Regions from separate parts of the Psychrobacter sp. YP14 genome, predicted to be linked through region 1. Evidence: predicted binding sites of a transcription regulator. Region 1 holds the regulator's gene; the other holds the start of a gene.
The links. Region 1 encodes PhoB, which activates phosphate uptake and scavenging genes when phosphate is short. Its sites were predicted from a motif close to TGTCATNAANCTGTCATAA; they were not measured.

Region 2: pstS (phosphate ABC transporter substrate-binding protein PstS) is a predicted target of PhoB. The motif match lies at 3,087-3,105, and genes of this name have one in related genera.

What each region holds. Positions count from the first base shown of each region.
Region 1 is NZ_CP029789.1:2,444,679-2,449,952, forward strand. It holds gene DLE54_RS09970 (M61 family metallopeptidase) at 1-334, opposite strand, end outside; gene DLE54_RS09975 (FKBP-type peptidyl-prolyl cis-trans isomerase) at 771-1,253, shown strand; gene phoR (phosphate regulon sensor histidine kinase PhoR) at 1,400-3,067, opposite strand; gene phoB (phosphate regulon transcriptional regulator PhoB) at 3,253-3,954, opposite strand; gene dtd (D-aminoacyl-tRNA deacylase) at 4,197-4,637, opposite strand; gene asd (archaetidylserine decarboxylase) at 4,874-5,274, shown strand, end outside.
Region 2 is NZ_CP029789.1:2,664,561-2,669,834, forward strand. It holds gene pstA (phosphate ABC transporter permease PstA) at 1-560, opposite strand, end outside; gene pstC (phosphate ABC transporter permease subunit PstC) at 708-1,658, opposite strand; gene pstS (phosphate ABC transporter substrate-binding protein PstS) at 1,767-2,933, opposite strand; gene DLE54_RS10975 (septal ring lytic transglycosylase RlpA family protein) at 3,424-3,786, shown strand; TPP riboswitch at 3,879-4,017, shown strand; gene thiC (phosphomethylpyrimidine synthase ThiC) at 4,306-5,274, shown strand, end outside.

The sequences.
Region 1 (5,274 bases):
AGTCATAGCAGTACACCTCATAGCGCACCTCTACCTTCTCACCAGCCGTAATTTTGGGCAATTGCCACTCGTTTTTACTCAGCTTTTGCGCTCTGTATCTCTCATCTTTGCCAACAACGTGATACTGCACTGCGGTAATATTACGCGCAAATTCACGCATCAAATAACTGCCTGGAATCCAAGCTGGCAGCCACAGCACAGGCGCCGACTTGTCTGCAGTGAAGCTTAAAGTCACCTCGACTAAGTGCTGAGTGAAGCGCTCAAAATCCAAATGGTAATGCACGGCCAAATCTTGATCGTACTGAGTGGTTAAAGCATTATTTGAAGTAGTCATAAAGGTCTGTCATATCCGTGTTAGCGAAAAAAGTAACCCAGTAGTAGCCATCAATACCACCATCAATACTTAGGTAAAGGAGTGGCCAAAACCTTAGGGGCTTTAATTTATAATTAGGGGTACGCATTCAAACTTCAACCACCGTAAAAATTTAGTCAGCAAATATCGACTTTTAGCCCTAAAAAATGAGAATAAACTCATATTTTGTGGTCTTATGGCTGTTTTTTGGGCTATATTTTTAAAAAAATGTAAAAAAACTTCGCAATTTACCAATTAATTTGAGAACATGACTTGAAACTTTTATCTATCATCGCAATCTATTAGACAAGGCAATTAGCAGAGGTGTGGCATCAGTGATTTTTTGCCAACATAAACACCCTTCTTTATTGTATTATTAATTAACATATAGAACGCCTATATTATTCGAGGAATTTTTATGACCACAATCGCAAAAGATACTGCCGTACGTTTCAACTATATCTTAAAAGACGAAAATGGTAACGTTATCGATCAGTCACAAGGTGAGCCTTTAGCTTACTTGCATGGCCATAACAACATCATCCCAGGTCTTGAAAAAGAGCTTGAAGGCAAATCTGCAGGCGATTCATTAACTGCGGTTATTGAACCCGCTGACGCTTACGGCGAATACCAAGAGCAAGCCGTACAAAAAGTACCTCGTGCTAATTTCCAAGGCGTTGAAGACATCCAACCTGGCATGCAGTTCCAGTCTGAAGCAGAAGGTCAAGTTATGCTAGTCACAGTAACTGACGTAAACGATGACACGGTTACTGTCGATGCTAACCATCCTCTAGCTGGCAAAAAACTAAGCTTTGACGTAGAAATCGTTGAAGTACGTGCAGCGACTGAAGATGAGCTAAACCACGGCCATGTACATGGCAACGGCGGCGTTCAGCACTAATTTAGCCGTTAATGTTAGCGACTAACGCTGACATAGCTGACATAAAAGAGCCACTCAAGTTGAGTGGCTCTTTTTTTGAGTGAAATTTGTGCCGATTAAATAACCCTCTGTCACCTATACGCCTATACCGCTATACGTAGTCGCAGCTAGCTGTTTGAGCTGGGCTTATCCTGCAAATCCTGCACGTTGTTATTGTCTGTGACTGGCGGTTTTAACTTAGCAGCCGACTTACTGCTCACCCTCTGATAAATACGGCGTTTGGGGAACAGAACATGAAACTTAGAGCCTTTACCCTCCACTGACTCGATCGTCAGTTTGGCTTCATGTTGATAAAGTACATGCTTGACGATGGCCAATCCTAGACCCGTGCCACCTGTTGAGCGGCTGCGGCCGCCATCTACTCGGTAGAAGCGCTCGGTGAGCCTATCTAGGTGCTCATCAGCAATACCTATGCCATTATCACTTACTGTAAACAGACAGCCCTCTTTAACCTCTTGCCATGTAATACACACTTCCCCCCCTTTGGGGGTATATTTGATGGCATTGGTCACCAAGTTAAGCAGCGCACTGTGCAAGTACCCCTCAGCACCATAAATGTCTTGTTGCGAATCTAGATGCAAATCGATCAAGTGGTTGTAGTCTTTATTATAAGCTTGCGCATCATCGAAGATACGGGTAAGTAGCTTGGGCATATCCACACGCTCACTTTGTATCGACTCTTCGTTCTCCAAACGAGACAACAGCAACAAATCATTGATAATCTGATTCATACGCACGGTTTGCTGAGTCATAAGGCTAAAGCCGCGTCGCCATTTAGGGTCCAAATCTGGCTGGTCTGAGAAGGTTTCGATATAACCCATTATTACTGTAAGCGGGGTTCGCAGCTCGTGTGAAACATTACCCACGAAGTCTTTACGCATCTGCTCTAAATGATGCAAGCGGGTCACGTCATAGATAATCAGTAGCTTCTCTGTGCCAAAATGAGTGACCTCACACTGCAAAAACCGCTCATAATCGCGCCAAGAGCGCATTCTTAGGCCATCGTTAGGAGAGACGGCATCGACATAATACGCTTTAAACTCAGGCGCATCTATTAAGTCTAAGATACTGCGACCTTGGTCTTGTGAGCGTAAAGCCAGTAAGGTTTCGGCTGCCTGATTCCACCACTCCAAGCTGTCATCTTTATCCAGCAAAATAACCGCATCTTGCAAAGCCAGTAATGAGCTGCGGATTTTTTTAATCAGACCCATCATTCTTTGGTGGGTCATTTGCTCTTGTCTTTTGCTCTCATAAAGCTGATTGGCCATAAACGTCATACTGCCTGACAACTCAGGCGGCGGCAGGGTTAACGACTTACTCATCCAGCCATAAAACTGCTGAACCGAGTACAAGCGCCACACATAGTACAGTACCAGTGCCACGATAATCCCCCAAGGCAGCGCATTCATATAGTGACCTAATAAAGCCCCTAGCAAAATTAATATGACCAACCACTTAAAGTCTGACCAGAGCAACGTGGCTCTGGGGTTTTTATTATCGGGCAGTGGCTCTATGATGTTTTTGGAATTAGTGTCGCTAAGGTTCTGATACAGATTACTGTAGGGGTTTTTATAAGGACTGCTTTTGGTTACTTTTTTAAGAGGTGTGGCTGTTGTAGCACCATCAAAGCCATCTATTAAGCGCTCTTTATTCTCCTCGCTTACCGTCACCTGCTCAGAGACAGCCTCCCCGACCTCTAACTGCTGTTGATGAGGCATATCAGACTGACGGCCCAGCTTAGAAGCTGAATTAGACTGTGATTTAGACTGGCTCATGGTGCTCTCAACTTAACAATAATCAATAATAGAGTTGGCCCCAAGATCTTAGTTAACGTCGATATCTGCTTAACCTTTATGGCAGGCAGTAGCAAAGATGCCGTGTAAAAATCGACTTTTAACACCAAGAGCGCCGCCTGATCAGCAGCGTTCAATAGGACAAAAAACCAGTTAATGACTTACAATTAGCCATTACGCTGAGTTGAAAAGCGGTAACCGGTGCCGCGTACCGTTTGGATAAACTCAGCATAGTTATACGGTTCAAGCACTTTACGTAAGCGGCGGATATGCACATCAATGGTTCTGTCTTCGACATAGACGTTGCCACCCCATACTTGGTCTAACAGCTGAGTACGGGTATAAGCCCGCTCTGGATGGCTCATAAAAAATGCCAATAGACGGTATTCGGTCGGACCAATTTCAAGCGGTGTACCATCGGCTGACAACCTTTGGCTGACTGGGTCTAGACTTAAGCCTTCAGCTTCAATAGGCTTGTCACCTGATAAGGCGCTGCTACGGCGCAGTACTGCCTTAATCCGTGAGACCAGCTCGCGGGTGGAGAACGGCTTGGTGATATAATCATCTGCCCCCGCATCTAAGCCTTGTACTTTATTGTCTTCCTCGCCGCGCGCAGTCAGCATAATTATGGGAATCTCAGAGAGCAGCTCATCTTTTTTTAGACGGCGGCACAGATCGATACCGGATTGGTTACCCGGTAACATCCAATCTAATAAAATCATAGCTGGTCTATGGTCTACCACTTGACTGTGCGCTTCACTGACATCTTCGGCCTGCAGACACTCAAAGCCTGCCATTTCTAAGGTAGTGACGATCATCTCGCGAATGGCAGGCTCGTCTTCTACAACTAGTATGGTTTCGATATTCATCTGTTTACTGTCCTATTATTGGCATATCTAATGGCTTATTGGCCACGCACTACAAAGGTAGGCAAATATTACCGTTATATTACAACGTAAAATTATGACAGTTAGATGAAAAAAGTGTAACTGATGAGATTAAGCGCAACCTTGTATTTTATAAACGCCCTTTATTAGGCTTTTTAAACAGACTGTATTATCATACTAATGTATCACCCTTTACATATCATGTGCTGCTAAAGACGTTGTTATTAACTTATCTCCAAAATAAAGTTTAAGGGCCCATCATTGTCTGCCTGAACCAGCATATTGGCACCAAACTCCCCAGTGGCGACCTTATCATGTTGCTGCTTGGCATAATCAATCATCTGCTTAAACAGCTCACTGGCCTGTGCAGGCGGCATTGCCCCACCAAAATCAGGGCGACGCCCCTTATCGGTCTTTGCCATCAACGTAAACTGCGACACCAGCAGCAAGCCACCCGCCACTTGCTGTACATTTTTATCCAGCTTACCGGCGTCATTATCAAATATTCGGTAACCCAAAATTTTATCAATCATCTTTTGGGCACTCTCTAATGTATCTTCTGGGGCCAAACCAATATAGGCCAATATACCCTGCTCAATTTGACCCACAATCTGATTGTCCACACGCACACTGGCGGCGCTGACTCGCTGTATTAAGGCTTTCATAATATCTGCTCCTGTATTTTACTGGCACTCTTTATGTATCTAATGGTTTAGCCGCTATGTTTTATAGTGATTTATAAGCGGCAGGTCTACTTACGGACGACCTTGCTTAATCTTGATTATGCTAAACTAGGTGCTCCTTAACTTTTAGTTTTTATCACTGGCAAGTTTATGTTATCTAAACCAGTGATGATCCCCCATTTTTACAGCTTACGATGATCTCTTTTATGAAAAACTTAATGAAAGCCTCTTTAAAAAAACAAGCCGAGCAGCTGCTCACTCGTGATGGCTTATTTACTGCAGCTCAGCACTTGGTGCCGCAGCAAAAACTCAGTGAAACGGCCGGACGTCTGGCTGCCAGCCAAAACCCTCTGGTCAAAAAAGCCTTTGTGCATACTTTTGCCAAAGCCTATGGAATTAGCTTAGAGGAATACGCGCGCAAGAACTTAGGCGATTTTAAAAGCTTCAATGACTTTTTTACCCGAGAGCTTGCGCAGGACGCCCGCCCCATTGATGACACCACAGACGGTATTGTCTCTCCAGCAGACGGTATGATTTCACAGATTGGCCATATTCAGCAAGGTCAAATCTTGCAGGCTAAAGGCCGTGATTATTCGGTGAGCCATCTGTTAGCAGACAC
Region 2 (5,274 bases), 220 kb from region 1:
CGTAAAGTGTTGGGTACGAGGTTAAGCATGTTTTCTGTGGTACGGACCACAACTGGAATCACAATCAGTGCCAAAGCCAATGCACCAGCCCAACCTGAGAAGTGCTGACCTTTTACCATCAGCGCGTAGATAAATAGACCGATAACAATTGAAGGTGCCGATAATAAAATATCATTTAAAAAACGGGTTACTTTGCCAAGCCAGCTGCCTTGTGAGAATTCCGCCAGATAAATGCCGGCCATCATACCGATAGGCGCTCCAATAAATAAGCCTGAGAAAGCCAACATGATAGAGCCAACAATGGCGTTACGTAGCCCACCCTCAGTCTGTGGCGGCGGCGTGTCTGCCAAAAAGATCGGCATGTCTAAAACCGCTTGAGAGCCTTCAACAAACAAGGTAACTAAAATCCAAGCCAACCAAAACAAGCCAAATGCCATAGCAGAGATTGCAAAGCCCAAGCCAAGCTTATTAATAAAGCGGCGCTTACTATAAAGACCTTTGTTATAACGGCTCTCAAAACTTGAGGTTGAAATGGCAGTAGTGGCATTAGCAGAACGCATTGGCTTTTTTCTCCGTATTTATCAAAAACCACAACCGCGGCTTTGACAAACTTATATTCGGTCATTTAACTCGTTGAAATAAAAAATCGTTGGTAAACGTTGGTAAATACTGATAAACAGTGAAGACCTGGTCGGTGACTAGAGTGACTAATTGCCTGCTTTTTTGTCGATACGCATCAGCATAAGCTTTGAGATAGACAGTACAACAAAGGTAATAACAAACAAGATTAGACCCAAATGTAGCAACGAAGCTAAGTGTAATTCACTGCCTGCCTCCGCAAATTCGTTGGCCAAAGCTGAAGTGATGGTTACCCCTGAAGTAAACAGGCTTGGGCTAATGTTATAAGCATTACCGATTAAGAAGGTCACCGCCATTGTCTCTCCCAAAGCGCGGCCCAGACCCAAAATCACCCCACCGACTACACCCGCTTTGGTGTAGGGCAAGATAATTTTGAACATCACCTCCCACGTGGTCGCACCCATGCCATAAGCTGACTCTTTTAATAAGTCAGGTACGACGGAGAACACATCACGCATGGTGGCTGCAATGAAAGGAATGATCATAATGGCCAACACTAAAGAGGCGGTAAACATACCCAAACCAATTGGGGCACCAGCGAAAAGCTGACCCACCACTGGCAGTGGAGAGACATGCTCAATAAACCACGGCTGAATATAAGTGCTAAAAAATGGCACGAATACAAACAGCCCCCACATACCATAAATAATAGAGGGAATACCCGCCAGCAACTCAATAGCGATGCCCAAAGGACGCTTTAGAAATGCAGGGCACAGCTCAGTTAAGAAGATTGCAATACCGAAGCTGACTGGCACAGCGATTAAAATGGCAATAACTGAAGTGACCAAAGTGCCATAGATGGGCGCTAATGCGCCGTATTTATCCTCTACCGTATTCCAGTCATTACTGGTATAAAAGCCCAGGCCAAACTCTTGGATACTTGGCCAAGCTCCTATAATTAATGACAGTAAGATACCGCCTAATGACAATAACACCAGTATCGCAAATGCTTTGGTCGCATTAACGAATAAAAAATCATAACGCTTTTGTTTTGCTAACTGGGAGTGTAGATCTGCCATGACAGCCTCGTTTTATTGAATACCTAAATAACACCTAATCTAGCTGCTACTGCTTGCGTACCTAAATAACTGGGTATTTAGGTACCTAAACGTTAATACGAATATTGCTTACTGCGCTGGGGTATAAACTGGCTTGCCATCTTTATCCACAACTTCATTCCACTTAGCTTTGAATAAAGCCACAGCTTTATCTGAGAAGGGTACAAAGTCTAAGCTCATAGCATCTTCATCACCGCGGGTATATGCCCAGTCAAAGAAGTTAAGCACGCCGGCCACTTTTTTTGGGTTTTTTGGATTTTTGTGCACTAAGATAAAAGTAGCAGCAGCGATAGGCCACGCTTGATCGGTATCTGAGTTGGTAATAACCTTGTAAAAACCGTCTTGTTTTGACCAGTCAATATCACCGGCAGCGGCGAAAGTTTCAGCAGAGGGCTGTACGATATTGCCGGCTGCATTTTTCATGGCAGCATAAGACATGTTGTTTTGCTTAGCGTAAGCATATTCAACATAACCAATTGAGTTTGCCATACGACTGACATTGCTGGCCACGCCCTCATTACCCTTGCCGCCCACACCTGTCGCTGACGTTGGCCACTGCACGGTCTTATCAACACCGATGCTGTCTTTCCATTCAGGTGATACTTTGGCCAGATAGTCTGTAAAGTTAAAAGTAGTCCCTGAACCGTCTGAGCGAAACACTGTAGTAATCGCGGTGTCAGGTAGGGTCAACTCTGGGTTTAAGGCAGCGATTGCAGGATCATTCCACTTGCTGATTTTACCCAAGTAGATATTGGCTAACGTTTCGCCATCTAGCTTTAGTTCGCCAGGCTTGATACCTTCAACGTTGATAACAGGAACCACACCACCAATAACGGTTGGGAATTGGATTAAGCCCTCTTTTTCTAGCTCTTCAGGCGTCATTGGAGCATCAGAGGCACCGAAGTCTACTGTGTTTGAGACGATTTGCTTAATACCGCCTGATGAACCGATAGACTGATAATTCACCTGACCTTTGGTTTCTTTGTTGTAGTCCGCTGACCATTTGATGTAGATAGGCTGCGGGAAAGAAGCACCTGCACCGGTAATATTCATCTCAATGCCTTCAGCTGACTTGAACTCACCCGCTGCAGCAGACGCTGATTCTGAAGTATTTGCTGTGCTGGCTGCTGCCGAGCTAGCCGCTGTCGTATCATCAGCTGTTGCCGCTTCTTTCTTATCACAAGCAGTTAGGGCCAACATGCTGGCAACAGTGACAGCTAATAGTGAATAACGCATGGTCTCTCCTAAAGAGTAAAAAATGTTTTTATATAAAATATAAGAAATACAGAGACTTAATAACGGATAAAGCAAAGCGGCTTGATATAAATCACTGTAATTGACGACGCTTTTGTCGGTCTTGTATTGGATTGAACACATTTTGACGTCTAAATATGACAGTTTGATGAAATGAATATCTTTTGTAAGAAATAGGTAACTTCAAAAAAAGTCGGGTGAATAATGTTACGCAACTGTACTGCGCTGAACATTTGGCTATGACGGTGTTTGAACCTTACTGGCATAGCATAAGACGCTACTCGGTTAAGTATTCCTTACATTATCTTTAACCATTAGAAAGTATCGCTAAACTAATTACCTGTAGAATTAGCCCTCGATGTTTTGGTGCAGACAATTAGGTTTTGATCGCGGTTCACTGCTTTTCACAGTAACGCCAAGATTTTATTGCCATCACAGGTGCCAATCATTTATTCCATTACAGGTCCAATTTATGAAAAAGCTTTTTATGCCAGTTACCCTTCTATTAACCTTATTACTGAGTGCGCCTGCCAATGCTGGCCTTGCCTCTTGGTATGGTCCCGGGTTTCATGGAAAAAGAACCGCTTCCGGTGCTATTTATAATATGTACGCCATGACAGCCGCCCACAAATCATTGCCTTTTGGTTCAAAAGTAAAAGTTACTAACCTTAAAAATAACAAATCGGTGGTGGTAAAAATAACTGACCGTGGTCCTTTTGCGCCCGGCCGTATTATCGATTTGTCCAAGAAGGCCAACCAATCGCTAAATTGCAATCTTTGTAAAGTAACCGTTGAAGTATTAAGCAAGGGTGATGGCAAGTACCGCAAACAATAACTTTGTAAAACCGCAGCGCCCTAGAAAAAATTAAAATAATATTGAGGACTGTTATTGCTCTAAAAGTTTGATAAGATAGCCCTTGATAAAACCATTAAGACTCGGGGTGCAGACCTTGCGTTATCTGATAGCCGCTGAAATGCGATTATAGACAACCACGCGTTTGCTGAGACATCACCCGTTGAACCTGATGCGGTTAATACCGCCGTAGGAAAGTCATTGCAACTCCCCTATACCTTATTTTTATCACAAAAAACACAACGCTTATTACTATGACAGCCCTTGAGGGTTGTGAATTAATGCGTGCTCTGCGCTTAAGATAAATCAGTTTGGATGTATCTTATCTCAGGTTACTCTAAGCGTTATGAGTCAATGTGTTTGTGTTAAAAAAGAGGGATTCGCTTTGTTAAGCGGCAGAATCTGCACTCACTGAGTCTTTATTTTTACTACCGGTTTTTAGCCTTTTACCCTAAAAGCCTCTATGGCACCTTGCCATTAACAAAAAATAAGGACATTTCTATGAGTAATGAACAACACACCATTAAGACGCCAGCGCACCGTAATGTAAAGGATGAGCGCTTCGATGAAGAGGCTCGCGACTTAACCCGCAGCCTGCCGGCGTCAAGAAAAATATATATCGAGGGCTCTCGTCCTGATATTCAAGTGCCGATGCGTGAAATAACTTTAACCGATACGCCCACTGGCGGCTTTGGCCTAGAAAATGGAGAAAAGAACCCGCCTTTTTATGTCTATGACACTTCAGGCGTCTATACTGACCCGAGTGTCGATATTGACCTCACCAAAGGCTTACCAAAGCTACGTGAAAAATGGATTGAAGAGCGTGGCGATACCGAAGTTTTAGACGGATTATCAAGTAACTACGGTCAAGAGCGTGCACGTGATATTAAAACCGCCAACATCCGTTTTGCTCACATCGACAAACCACGACGTGCCAAAGCAGGCAAAAATGTTACTCAGATGCATTATGCGCGCCAAGGTATTATCACGCCTGAGATGGAATACATCGCCATCCGTGAGACCCAAAAGCAGCATGAATTAACCGATATGCGCCAACATGCCGGCGAGACCTTTGGCGCTAATACCCCCAAAATCATCACCCCTGAGTTCGTGCGTGATGAAGTGGCAGCAGGCCGTGCCATCATCCCGAACAACATCAACCACCCTGAATCTGAGCCAATGATTATTGGCCGTAACTTCTTAGTGAAAATTAACGCCAATATCGGTAACTCAGCGCTGGGCTCAAGCATTGATGAGGAAGTATCCAAGATGACCTGGGCTACCCGCTGGGGCGCCGACACCATCATGGATTTATCGACCGGTAAGAATATTCATGAAACTCGTGAATGGATTATCCGCAACTCGCCTGTACCCATTGGCACTGTCCCTATTTATCAAGCGTTAGAGAAAGTTGATGGCGTCGCTGAAGACTTAACGTGGGAGATTTTCCGTGACACGCTGATTGAGCAA